One region of the Microcoleus sp. A6-C6 genome, then DNA from elsewhere that is predicted to be linked to it. Evidence: riboswitches for the same ligand, from Rfam matches in the RefSeq annotation. Region 1 holds a riboswitch; each other region holds the start of a gene.
What was found. Region 1 has a riboswitch for cobalamin ahead of QUB52_RS10475 (class I SAM-dependent methyltransferase). Riboswitches for the same ligand answer to the same signal wherever they lie in the genome.

Region 1 (3,993 bases):
CTGAAGCTGTCCTTGGTTGCTGACGGTACTCTCGCAGAATACAGCAGGTATTTGGTTTGCTTTGACTGTATTAATCACCCGTTCGACTTGTTTCGGTGTGGATTGCTGTTCGGCGTTGACAGGCCAAATATAAACTTCTTTCAAACCGTAATCGTTGGCAAGGTAAGAAAAAGCGCCTTCACAACTTACTATGTAGCGTTTGTCCGGGGGAATGGCTGAAATAGCTTGTTTGAGTTTTTCGTCGATCGCCCGAATTTGTTCACTGTATTTGGCGGCATTTGCGTCATAGGTTGCAGCATTAGCCGGATCGATATTTCCTAAAGCCTTGCGAATATTATCAACATAAATCAAAGCATTTTTGGGCGACATCCAAGCATGGGGATTTGGTTTACCTTGATAGGCATCGCCAGCAATATTAACGGGTTGGACTCCCTCGCTCAAAGTAATGTGAGGAACCTTGGGAAAACTGTTATAAAATCGAGTTGCCCAGCGTTCTAAGCTCAAGCCATTGTCTAAAATTAAATCGGCTTTTTGCCCTCGTGTTAAGTCGCTGGGAGTGACTTCATAGCCGTGAATTTCCGCCCCTGGCTTGGTAATGGATTGAACAGTTGCCTTGTCACCGGCGACGTTCTCCGCCATGTCTGCTAGCACCGTGAAGGTGGTGAGAATAACTTTTTTGTCTTTTCGGGTCGAATCGGTGGCGGTTGGGCTAGAAGCTCGATTTTGATTGGTTGGAGGCTCAACCGTCGTCTGAGTGTTGCACCCGCTGACGCACACTCCCAGCAGCAGCCCCAACCCAATTATCTGATACTGTTTCCAAACGGGAGAGGAGAGGAGGGATAGGGGGAAAGGGCGAGATGGAGTGAGAATTTGAGGATTTTTGGGCATATATTTCAAAATGCTAGCTAAATTTGCCACAGATTACGGCAGACAGCCCGATCGACGATCGCTGATTTTCATAATCTTTTCATTTTTTGAATTTATCACAGAACCCCTAAAAATGAAAGAATTATGAAAAATGTGGTAAATGGGCGATCGCCCAACAGAATCAGTATTTTGTGAAATATCTAAAATAGTGCTAATATCTCGGCAGATCGATCGGCTCTGATGGAGAACAGCCATCAGACGCAAGGGGGAAAGTTCGGTGAAAATCCGGCGCTGTCCCGCAACTGTAATGAGATGATACTAGGATAGTTAAATCTCCGAGTCAGGATGCCCGCCGATTTGTTTACCTGTTGTTTTCATCTGCGAGGTATAGATGATGGTTAGTTCAGTATTTTTACAATTAATCTGCTGTTGTTGTCGGTTTGTCGATCGCGAATGACAAGGGAATTTTGGATTTTGTGGCAAAAGTTGAAAATTTCTGCCATTCAGTGCTATTAACATATATGCAAGCGCTGGGAAGAATTTCAACCCTCCCGGAAATCTTAAAATTTACCCGATTCTCTCCATGTCGAAGCAAACATCAATTTCTATTTCCAAAGTAACTCGCTACCAAAATGCAGCGCTGAATTACTATTTGGGGCTGACAGATTCGCCCTATCTTCATTACGGCTATTGGAAGACTCTGCCGGTTCCTGCTGATGAACTCACGATCGCACGCCTGCGCAACGCTCAGCAAGCTTACACAGATAAATTGTTAGATTTTATCCCCAAAGAAGTCAAGACTGTGCTGGATGTAGGATGCGGGATTGGTGGAAATGCGGCTTATTTGCTCGATCGCGCTTTTGCAGTGGAAGGACTCGCGCCCGATCCGTTCCAACAACAGCGCTTTCTCAAGTGTACAGGCGATCGCGCCATCTTCCACCTCACCAAATTTGAAGACTTCCAAGCCACCCACTCCTACGATTTGGTTCTCTTTAGCGAAAGTAGCCAATATATGTCTGCTGTCGATATAGCTAAAGGTGCGGCGACTGTACTCAATCCTGGAGGCTACGTACTGCTTGCGGATATGATGCGATCTAATCCTAATTATACAGAAGGAATGTTTTCTAATTGTCATGTTGTCAAAGAGCTGGAAACTGCATTAATGCAAGCGGGGTTTAATTTAGTAAAAGCTGAGGATATTTCCACTCATATTTTACCAACAATTGACCTATATGTCGATACTTTCCGCAGGTATGGACTGAACACAATGATTTATGTTGCGGATTTAATTTCGATCGCAGTTCCGCCAATTCATAAATTCCTGCGTTGGATATTTCGTCGCTGGTTTAAAAAATTGGTGGTTGAAGGATTGGAGGCGAGTCAACTTTTTGAACAGCATCTTTGTTATGAGATTCAACTTTGGCAGTTGATAGAAAAAGATAAACGCGGTTAATAGAAGAATCGGCGGTTGAAACCGCGTCTATACAGACAAAACCCGCCTCCGCGGGTTGAAGAAAAGCCCTTAAAATTACGTTATCTTCTTCAGTCCGCGGAGGCGGACATCGTTTATATAGTCGCGAATTCCATTCGCCGTCTTATCTTATCTTATCTTATCTTATCTAATTATCAATATATGTCTCAATCAATTCTCGAATTCGATCGCACTTCCTACTCATATCCCTGCGGTTCGCGAGTAGCAATTCAAGATTTAAGCCTCAAAATCCCCGCTGGGAAGCGCTGCGGACTCATCGGTCAAAACGGCTGCGGCAAAACCACCTTGTTTCTGCTAGCAAATGGCTTGTACCAACCGCAACATGGCATGATTAGCTGGGAAGGCGAACCCTTCCGCTACGATCGCAAATATCTCACGCAACTGCGCCAACAAATCGGACTCGTCTTTCAAAATCCCGAACATCAATTAGTCGCTTCCACAGTAGAAGAAGATATCTCCTACGGATTGTACAATCTAGGATTGCCGGAATCTGATATTGCTGAAAAAGTGGAAAAGGCGATCGAGCAATTCAACTTAAGCGAACTCGCCCGCGAACCAATCCATAACCTCAGTTTAGGACAAAAAAAGCGCGTTTCGATCGCAGATATCATGATTCTCAAACCCAAACTCCTGCTGTTAGACGAACCTACCGCCTATCTCGATCCGCGCCACACCAAACAACTCATCGGTTTGCTGCAACAAATCCACGCAGCCGGAACTACCATCCTTTTAGCAAGTCACGACCTCGATTTCATCTACCGCTGGGCTGATTGGGTGTTTGTGATGGATCGCGGAAAATTGATTCTAGAAGGAACACCGGAAACCGTTTTTGCTCAGCGGGATGTCTTGGAACAATTGCAGCTTGGCGTACCGCTGGCGATCGAGCTAATCGACCAAATAAAGGCGATATTTGAGAAAAATGATAACTCAAAAATGCCCGCTTTCGAGGAATTGCAACAACAAATTTTAGACACGCGCCGACGACTTTAATCTTCAACCTGCGGAGGCAGGTTTTGTCTGTATAGACGCGGTTTCAACCGCCGCTTCTTCTGGATTTAGCCTTCATTGGCGGGCAGGATGCCCACCCCACAAGAAAATTAATTTTTTGTGGAACAGGCATCTTGCCTGTTCTTCAGAATAGTGTATTAAGTGCGATCGTACCAACTTTGCAGCGCCAACCGATGAACCTCGCGCCAACTAACATTTTTAAGTCGGGCAATTTCCGCACAATCTTCATATTCCGGCTGCACATTAACAATCGTTTCTCCAGACTTCGCAACTTTTATTTGTACTTCGCCGTATTCAGTTTGAACAGTCTCGAATTCTCGATGTAAAATAGTTCGTTGTTGAGTCGATCGCCTAATACCCAAAGTAGTAGTCTCCCGAAACATCACAGCTTCGCAAGCATCCTGAAATTCGGGATGACAAATCACAGTTAACAGCACACCCAACCGCGATTTTTTCATCACAATAGGCGTAGTAAAAACATCCAGAGATCCGGCCGCAAACAAAGCATCAAAAACATAGCCGATCGCCTGCGGACTCAAATCATCAATTTGCGTTTCCAAAACACAGACTGTTTCTTGCAAATTGGTAATGGCTAATTGATCATTAGTTGAATTCTCCTCTCTTCC
Region 2 (3,993 bases), on a different contig from region 1:
GCAATTGTTTAAGGTTTAATTAAACTTGCTTGTAATTTGCGATACTTAGCAAGGATTCTATTTGGCTTAAAAACACTCATCTCAAGTAATGGAATAGCAGTGACAGCTAAAGAGGCGATTATAGCTCCTCCTACAGCTATTATTTCCATTGGTTCAACCCATTCTCGTTGAGCGACAACGTTTGAAAACAGTCGAAATACTACTACCAAGCTAGTACAAAATCCGGTCGTAAGAAAAGCTATTTTGTCATTATAAATGTTAATTATTCTTCTGAGGGTAGTCTGCTCGTCAATCCGATTATGAAAAATCCTATAAACTATCATGCAACACAAATAAACTATCATGCAACATAAATTGCTTAGGAAAATAAAAAATGCTGCATTGAAAGCCTCATCGAATATCATTGCCACGAAAGAAAACAATGCAAACAATGCAAATAATAAAAATTGCCCGATAATAGCAATAATCATAGCCAAATTCCTATTCATCATACTTCCAAGTGCAGCTCCACATAAACTAAAGAATATCAGCGCAATTACCATCCCTATCGAGGCAGCAATTGATAGAATTGTATTGTTCGATAGGGGTAAATTACGAATAACTTCAGTAACAACAGACAAAACGAAAAAATATAAAATTAATCCTATTAGCGATCCTAATACTCCTCCTACCCAAGTTTTTTTATTTCCATGTGATTCTGCTAAGAGTGTGATTTCAGCAACTGCAAATCCATAGACTAAGCTCATAATAATACCCAAAGCAATCTCATAGTTGCTGCCCATACTAAATAGAAAGCCGAATAACACCAACCAGCAGATCAAAATCAGGTTGCCCTTAGACAATAAAGTAGTTAGTTTTGGTATAGGAAGGAGAGCTGTTGTGACTTTAATTTTGAGTTGATAAGTGTCGGGTTCGGAATTTGTATGGAAGATTATATAGCGCTCATAAGCTTGACTTGCCAACAATTGTTTGGTATCAACTAGGATTTTGACATCAAAATTATTGCTCTCAAATTTCTGCGGCTCAAACGAGATCCAAGGGTGATCGTAAGGTGTATGCGGCGGATCATTCGGATGCGGCGCGACTTCCCATCTGCCACAAAGCATTGTATCGGGAATTGGGTTGCTAATTGCGATGGTTTGTGTTATTGTTTCTCCATATTCTGTAGCGGCAAATTCCAGCGTATCGCGCTCAAGCCTCACTTTCGGCAAGCTACTAACATCCAGAGATTTCAGAACGGCTAAAGCCTCAGTCGCTGACTGATGTCGATCCTGCAATCTCGGTGCTACCATCCTGTCCAGCCAGTTCATCCAACCCTGCTGCAATGGCGGTACTAAATGCCGGAAATGAATGCTATAATTATCATCAATTAAGTTACCGACATCCACGGATTTTGTACCTGTTAATAGGCAAATCAGCGTCGCCCCCAAGCCGTAAAGGTCGGATGCTTGTGTTAATTGTCGGTTAAACATTTGCTCTGGTGGCATGAATCCCATTGTGCCTTTGACAACGCTGCTGGCGGCGATGTTTCCACCTCCTAAGCGGGCAAAACCGAAGTCTACTAAGTAAACATTTAACTCGTCATCGATTAATAAGTTCTCTGGTTTGATGTCGCGGTGGATTACGGACGGTTTTTGGGATTGCAGGTAAGCTAGAATTTCTAAAGTGGCGATCGCAATTTGTTTAATATCCGGCGGCGAGAAAGTCCGGGCGATCGCACATTCGGCATTTTTGTATTCCTGCACCATGCAAAATCCGCTGTCAGTCCCGAAAGCATCGAGATAGCGGGGAATTCCCGGGTGTGCGAGCTTTTTGAGCACTTTGATTTCTTGTTCGTAAGCATCGTATTCCGCCCAGCTAGCACCTAATTGGGCGAATTGAAATTGCTTAATAACAACGGGCTTATTTGTGTTAATTTTTGTAGCGAGATAGGTGACGCGCCCGCCCAGACTGTTGTATCCGAGTTCGCTGGTTAGTTGATAGCCGTGGGTGGAAAAGTCGGGGAAGGTGTTCATAAGGTTTGTAGTGAGGACTTCAGTCCGCAGAAATATCAGAGGACTAAAGTCCTTACTACGAACGGGGTTAATTTATGTGGGTAGATATTAAAAATCGCTGTTACCAACATAACTTTTTTGGGAAAGGGCGGCAAGTGTGGTAAGATTTGAATTTGCGATCGGTTCTAGCGGGGAGCAGCCGCCAGAGGAAACGGGGAAAGTTCGGTGCAAGTCCGGCGCTGTCCCGCAACTGTAATGAAATCCTTGTGGTTTCTCAAGTCAGAATGCCCGCCGATATCTAACTCACTTTTACACGCATCTACGAGGTATGGATGATGAATGGAACTAACACGGCTGTACGCACAAAACACTGTCTTTTAGTTTGTACTGCTTGCGCTAGTGTTTGGAAAGATGGCAAGCGCGAAGGTAAAAGTGGCGGCCAACAATTCATGGAAGATTTATCGAAACTCGCTAAAGATTGGAAGTTTTCAGATGAATTTGATATTCGGGAAGTTGAGTGTATGAGTGCTTGCAGTCATGCTTGTGCCGTGTCTTTTGCTGCTGCTGGAAAGTATACTTATTTGTTTGGTGATTTGCCTGCCAATGAGCCGGAAAGCGTCGAGGCTGTGCTTGAATGTGCGAGTCAATATTATGCTAAGCCGGATGGTTTGTTGCCTTGGTCTGAGCGTCCTCAAGCTTTGAAAAAAGGTGTTTTGGCGAAGATTCCACCGCTGGGAAATTAGAGATAAGGAACGAAAATTTGGCGTTGCTGAACTTGAGTATGAATTGACTTTTTTTACCATTGAGTAAAACATAGACTTTTTGGGTCGTTGAGGTTTTGGGTAGAACTTAATTCATACCGTCAATCAGCAACGCCAAGTCCTCACTAAGAACCTGCTGTTTATGCTTGCATTCTCAGCCAGCTAAACACTTGTTCGGCAGTGATACTCATGGGAATCATTTCGGGCACGGGAACGACATCGCTACCTTCGCAGAATTGCGGTTGTTGATTGGGTAAAAATACTAAAATTGATCGATCGCCTGGATCGACTAGCCATCCCAACTGACAATTATGTTGCAGACAGTGAATATTTTTTTTAGTTACGCGATTTGAGCTTTGTTGTGGCGACAGGATTTCGATCGCCCAATAGGGTGCAATTAGCACATCATCCAACGGTTCGCCGTTCTCATCAAATTGAATCTGTTCCCACAATAGTACCGCAACATCGGGAACAATCGATCGCCCGCCAAACGTACACCGCAACTCAGGAAAAGCATAAGCTATCTTGGGAGTTTCAGTCACACAATTAATTTCGTTGCAGCTTCTTAATTGCAATAGGCTGTGCTTTGTTTTCGGCATAGGTTTTTGGACGATCTCGCCTTCAATGTATTCGCTGGCTGGTTTCGTTTCTGGCCGTTTCAGAAATTCTTCAAGGGTAATGCGCTCAATTGCGATCGTCATAAATAAATTCCTCAATGCTACCGATCTTCATTGTAAGACAAAAAATATTTATCTTGTATAAAAGTGCTGTTGAATCGCCTAATTTTGCAGAACAATCTGCTGTTTAAATTCAAATAAATTAGGACTTTTAGGATCGTAAGTAGCGCGCAACCAATGCACGTTGGGAGAACCAAAAGTTTCAACTCTAGTAAAGTTTTTCAGTCTCGGAAGTTGAGTTTCATCGGTAAAACGGGGTAAAGGTTTATCGATGCGGAAGTAGTGAGTATCGCCGTGCACGAATACGACTTGTCCCGGAAAACTGCGGGTTTCTGTTTCCAGAGTTGTGATAAAATCGTTGTAGCCAGTTATTCTTTTGTCGGTTCGATCGAGTTCAAAGCCCGGATTTGCCTGAGCAACTAACATAATTCCTTTGCTGTTGCTGCGTTTGGCTAAGGTAAAACATTCTTTGATCCAGGCTAAATTAGCTGAATTGCGATCGGCATATTCTTGATCTTGTTCAGGTGTGCGACCAAAATTGTTGTTACTTCCCGGCATATT
Region 3 (3,993 bases), on a different contig from region 1:
TGCTGAAAAGCTGCTAAACTGGTATCATACAATTTAATGATTTGAGTGCTATATTTTGTCCAAGCATCGGCGCTACTTTGATACAGTTCGATCGTACTTAAGTTTAAAATACCGTATTCCGTCCAAGCGTCCGCTGAAGCTCGATCGAACTTAATATTGGCATTTAGTAACACTTTTTTGATCGTTGACAAAAGTTCCCTCGGCTGCCAAGGTTTGCTAACATACGCTTCGGCGCGATCGATCGCCCTGGAGAACAAAGCTAACTGCTGTCCCTTCCCGGTTAAAAATACGATCGGTATATTCCGAGTTTCGGGATTAGCTTTAATTAAACGGCAAACTCCGTAACCGTCCATGCGGGGCATTACGATATCTAATAATACTAAATCTGGGGAATTTCTTCCAACTTTATCCAGCGCTTCCACACCGTCTGATGCTTGAATTACATTTAATCCGCTGCATCTCAACTGATGTGAAATGCACTCCCGCTGGCTGCGGGAATCTTCCACCACTAAAACTGTACTCATCACTCCCACCCGGTTTCTGATGTAAACTTGTTCGCTGCTTCGAGTTGCCCTGATAAAATTATTTTACCCACATTGGATTATTTTGTTATCACTGGCGAGCTAGATTTACTCAAATTGCAACAAATCTTAAACTGGGAAGTGCAGGCGATATTGATCGCCAAATGCTGGTTGCCAATACGCGGACAATTGTTGAAGGTTTGGGTGGCAAATATTCGGCTTTGGCGTTGCTGATTTACGGTATGAACGGCTAAATATGCAAATCATAAAAACCATTGTCCACAAAGCTTCTGGATTTTTGCCTAATTCTTTTTCATACCCTGATTAAGCAACGCCGAATCTTAAAGATGCAGGCAAATGATTTCGATCGGGACTTACGCATCGAAACCAAAGAAACCGGGTTTTTGCCTAATTTGCTGGCTGGAACGAAGGATTTTGGTAAAAAACCCGGTTTCAAATCGCGCTTGCGTCCAAGATTATTGATGATATTCGATCGCCAGACTTGATTTTAGGGGTTGCATATTTTGAAAAATGTGCTATGGTATGACCTAATCGGTTCTTGTGGAGATCACCCACCAGAGGAAACGGGGAAAGTCCGGTGCGAACCCGGCGCTGTCCCGCAACTGTGATGAAGCGTATAGTCGTTTCTTAGTCAGGATGCCCGCCGATTGTATTGTTCAATTTAATCCATCTGCGAGGTACGGATGTCTTCAGCATTTTGTTTTCAATTCGATTCGATTTTAGAGACGCTGCGCGATCGGCTATTATGCTCCTTAACCCGTGAGAAACCTGTGGTGGAATTGGTTTCTAGGGCGACACAGTGAGTTAAAAAAGTTAGCCTCAACAGCATTATCTAGTTTTAGATGCAAGAAATATTACTGGGCTTTTGCCTGCTGTAATTTCTAACAGCTTTGTTATGGCTATGTTGGAAGTTCAGATAATTTTGTCTTGGATGCGTCACATTGCAATCTGATGGCATTGCTATAGAAAATTCAGCATCGGATACCCTTATTTTCCGACAAATTTTCTATGGAATGTCAAAAACTCAACTGGATAATTCAGAAAATATCAATAGTAAAAATTCAGTCAATTGCGATCGCTCTTTGTACTGATGACTCTATTTATTGATTAACCATACTTAGGAAAAATTATGTCAATTTCAACTGCAACCATTGGATATCCTCGCATTGGTAAAAATCGTGAAGTCAAGAAGGCACTAGAAGCCTTTTGGAGTAACAAATTAAATGCACATAATCTACTGCAAACAGTCAGAAAACTAGAAATAGAAAACTGGCAAACACAGCTAAAATCAGGTATATATCGCATCGGTGTTGGCGATACTACCCTCTACGATCATGTTCTGGATTGGACAGTTCGCCTGGGGTTAATCCCCGATCGCTTTCAGCATTTATCAGGTTTAGATCGCTACTTTGCAATGGCGCGGGGCAAAGAAGGAATACCGGCGCTAGAAATGACTAAATGGTTCGACACCAACTATCACTACCTGGTACCAGAAATTCCCTCAGAATGGCAGCCTGCCGATTTCAGCGACTTTCTAGAAACAGTTAATCGCGCTCAAACTTTATTAGGCGAAAAAGTAAGACCTATTGTCTTAGGCCCCATTACTTTACTGCGATTGAGTCGGTTTGATATACCCTTAAATGAAGCAGTTTCAAGATTGCTAGAGCGTTATATTGCGTTGCTGAAAGCATTAAAAAACTTGGGTATTTCTGAAGTTCAAATTCACGAACCTGCTTTGGTTATGGGGGATGCTGGCCAATTCAAAGAAGCCTTTGAGTCAACCTATAGTTCCTTCGCTGAAATTAAACTTCCCATCGATTTAGTTACTTACTTTGATGATTTGGGAGATACCTATCCTTGGGTGATGCAGTTACCAGTTGCTGCAATTAGCTTAGATTTCACTCGCGGACGCAATTTGGAATTGCTTAAAGAACAGGGATTTCCTGCTGATAAACGATTGGGTGTGGGAATTGTAGATGCTCGCAATATTTGGCAAATTCGTCCAGAAGAAGTGCTACCAGTGCTGCAAGATATTCAGCGAATTACGCCCGATATTGTAATTCAGCCGTCGGCATCATTGCAGTTTGTTCCCTACGATGCCGCACGGGAAACAAAGTTGCCAGAACCTCTCCGCAACGTGTTGAGTTTTGCCGAACAAAAACTGCAAGCTGTGAAGTTTTTGGCACGCAGTTTAGCCGGAGAAGAAACTGGAAGCGATCGCGCTAAAATTAGCGAGGCTTGGACAACCTTCGAGAAATTTAGCCCGACCAATATTGCCGTGCAGTAACGTCTAAAAAGCTTGACAACGAATGACTTTCAACGCAAATTATCCTACGGTTTGCGGCTATCAAAACAGATTTCTCTGCCCATTTTTCCCACTACAACGATCGGCTCGTTTCCTCAAACCCCGGAAGTGCGACAACTGCGGCTGCGCTACAAAAAGGGTGAATTGAATCAGGAAAACTATCAAACTGCGATCGACGCTCAAATTGCCGAGAGCATTAAAATTCAAGAAGAAATTGGGCTAGATGTGTTAGTGCATGGCGAATTTGAGCGCACCGATATGGTGGAATATTTCGGACAACAGTTGGATGGATTCGCCTTCACTGCAAATGGCTGGGTACAAAGCTATGGCAGCCGTTACGTGCGTCCGCCGATTATTTACGGTGATGTTGTACGCACTAATCCAATGACGGTGCGCGAGTTCAAAGTAGCGCAATCATTGACGCAAAAACCAGTTAAAGGAATGCTAACAGCCCCCGTAACAATTTTAAATTGGTCATATCCGCGCACCGATATTTCCAGACAGGTACAAGCATTTCAAATAGCTCTGGCATTGCGGGATGAAATAGCAGATTTAGAAGCAGCAGGAGCGCAAGTAATTCAAGTAGATGAACCAGCATTGCGCGAAGGCTTACCTCTGAAAGTGGAAAACTGGAATCAATACCTGTCTTGGGCCGTAGATGCGTTTCTTCTGGCTACCGCAAGCGCTAATCCTCAAACTCAAATTCACACGCATATGTGCTACTGCGAATTTGGCGATATCATCAAAGATATTGAACGGTTAGATGCCGATGTAATTTCGATTGAAAATAGCCGCAGCAATAACCAAACGCTGCATGAAATAACCGCCGCAGGTTACACCTATCAAGTGGGTAATGGCGTTTATGACATCCACAGTCCAGTGGTGCCAACGACGGAACAGATTTTGCAACAACTGCGAACTGGCATTGCTAATCTACCAACTGAACAAATTTGGGTAAATCCCGATTGTGGCTTGAAAACACGGCGTTGGGAAGAAGTAATTCCGGCGCTAAAAAATATGGTGGAAGCTGCTAAAATCCTGCGGGAGGAAGTAAATGCGACCGGAAAATAGCGTTTGGCAAGGAAATTTTGGCTGCTGGCAACAGGGATTTATTCACACCAATTTGCTGGTTATTGGTTATACAGG

Region 2: another riboswitch for cobalamin. It lies ahead of QUB52_RS03550 (DUF1636 domain-containing protein); the one in region 1 lies ahead of QUB52_RS10475 (class I SAM-dependent methyltransferase).
Region 3: another riboswitch for cobalamin. It lies ahead of QUB52_RS13390 (hypothetical protein); the one in region 1 lies ahead of QUB52_RS10475 (class I SAM-dependent methyltransferase).

What each region holds. Positions count from the first base shown of each region.
Region 1 covers NZ_JAUBVR010000019.1:23,311-27,303, forward strand. Annotated here, with positions in the region: gene QUB52_RS10470 (metal ABC transporter substrate-binding protein) at 1-918, opposite strand, end outside; cobalamin riboswitch at 1,083-1,238, shown strand; gene QUB52_RS10475 (class I SAM-dependent methyltransferase) at 1,451-2,320, shown strand; gene QUB52_RS10480 (energy-coupling factor ABC transporter ATP-binding protein) at 2,501-3,349, shown strand; gene larC (nickel pincer cofactor biosynthesis protein LarC) at 3,505-3,993, opposite strand, start outside.
Region 2 covers NZ_JAUBVR010000004.1:75,176-79,168, reverse strand. Annotated here, with positions in the region: gene QUB52_RS03555 (serine/threonine protein kinase) at 9-2,015, opposite strand; cobalamin riboswitch at 2,158-2,304, shown strand; gene QUB52_RS03550 (DUF1636 domain-containing protein) at 2,327-2,737, shown strand; gene QUB52_RS03545 (Uma2 family endonuclease) at 2,896-3,456, opposite strand; gene QUB52_RS03540 (hypothetical protein) at 3,535-3,993, opposite strand, start outside.
Region 3 covers NZ_JAUBVR010000027.1:72,654-76,646, reverse strand. Annotated here, with positions in the region: gene QUB52_RS13400 (response regulator) at 1-524, opposite strand, end outside; gene QUB52_RS13395 (hypothetical protein) at 869-1,027, shown strand; cobalamin riboswitch at 1,058-1,204, shown strand; gene QUB52_RS13390 (hypothetical protein) at 1,672-2,829, shown strand; gene metE (5-methyltetrahydropteroyltriglutamate--homocysteine S-methyltransferase) at 2,842-3,918, shown strand; gene QUB52_RS13380 (hypothetical protein) at 3,902-3,993, shown strand, end outside.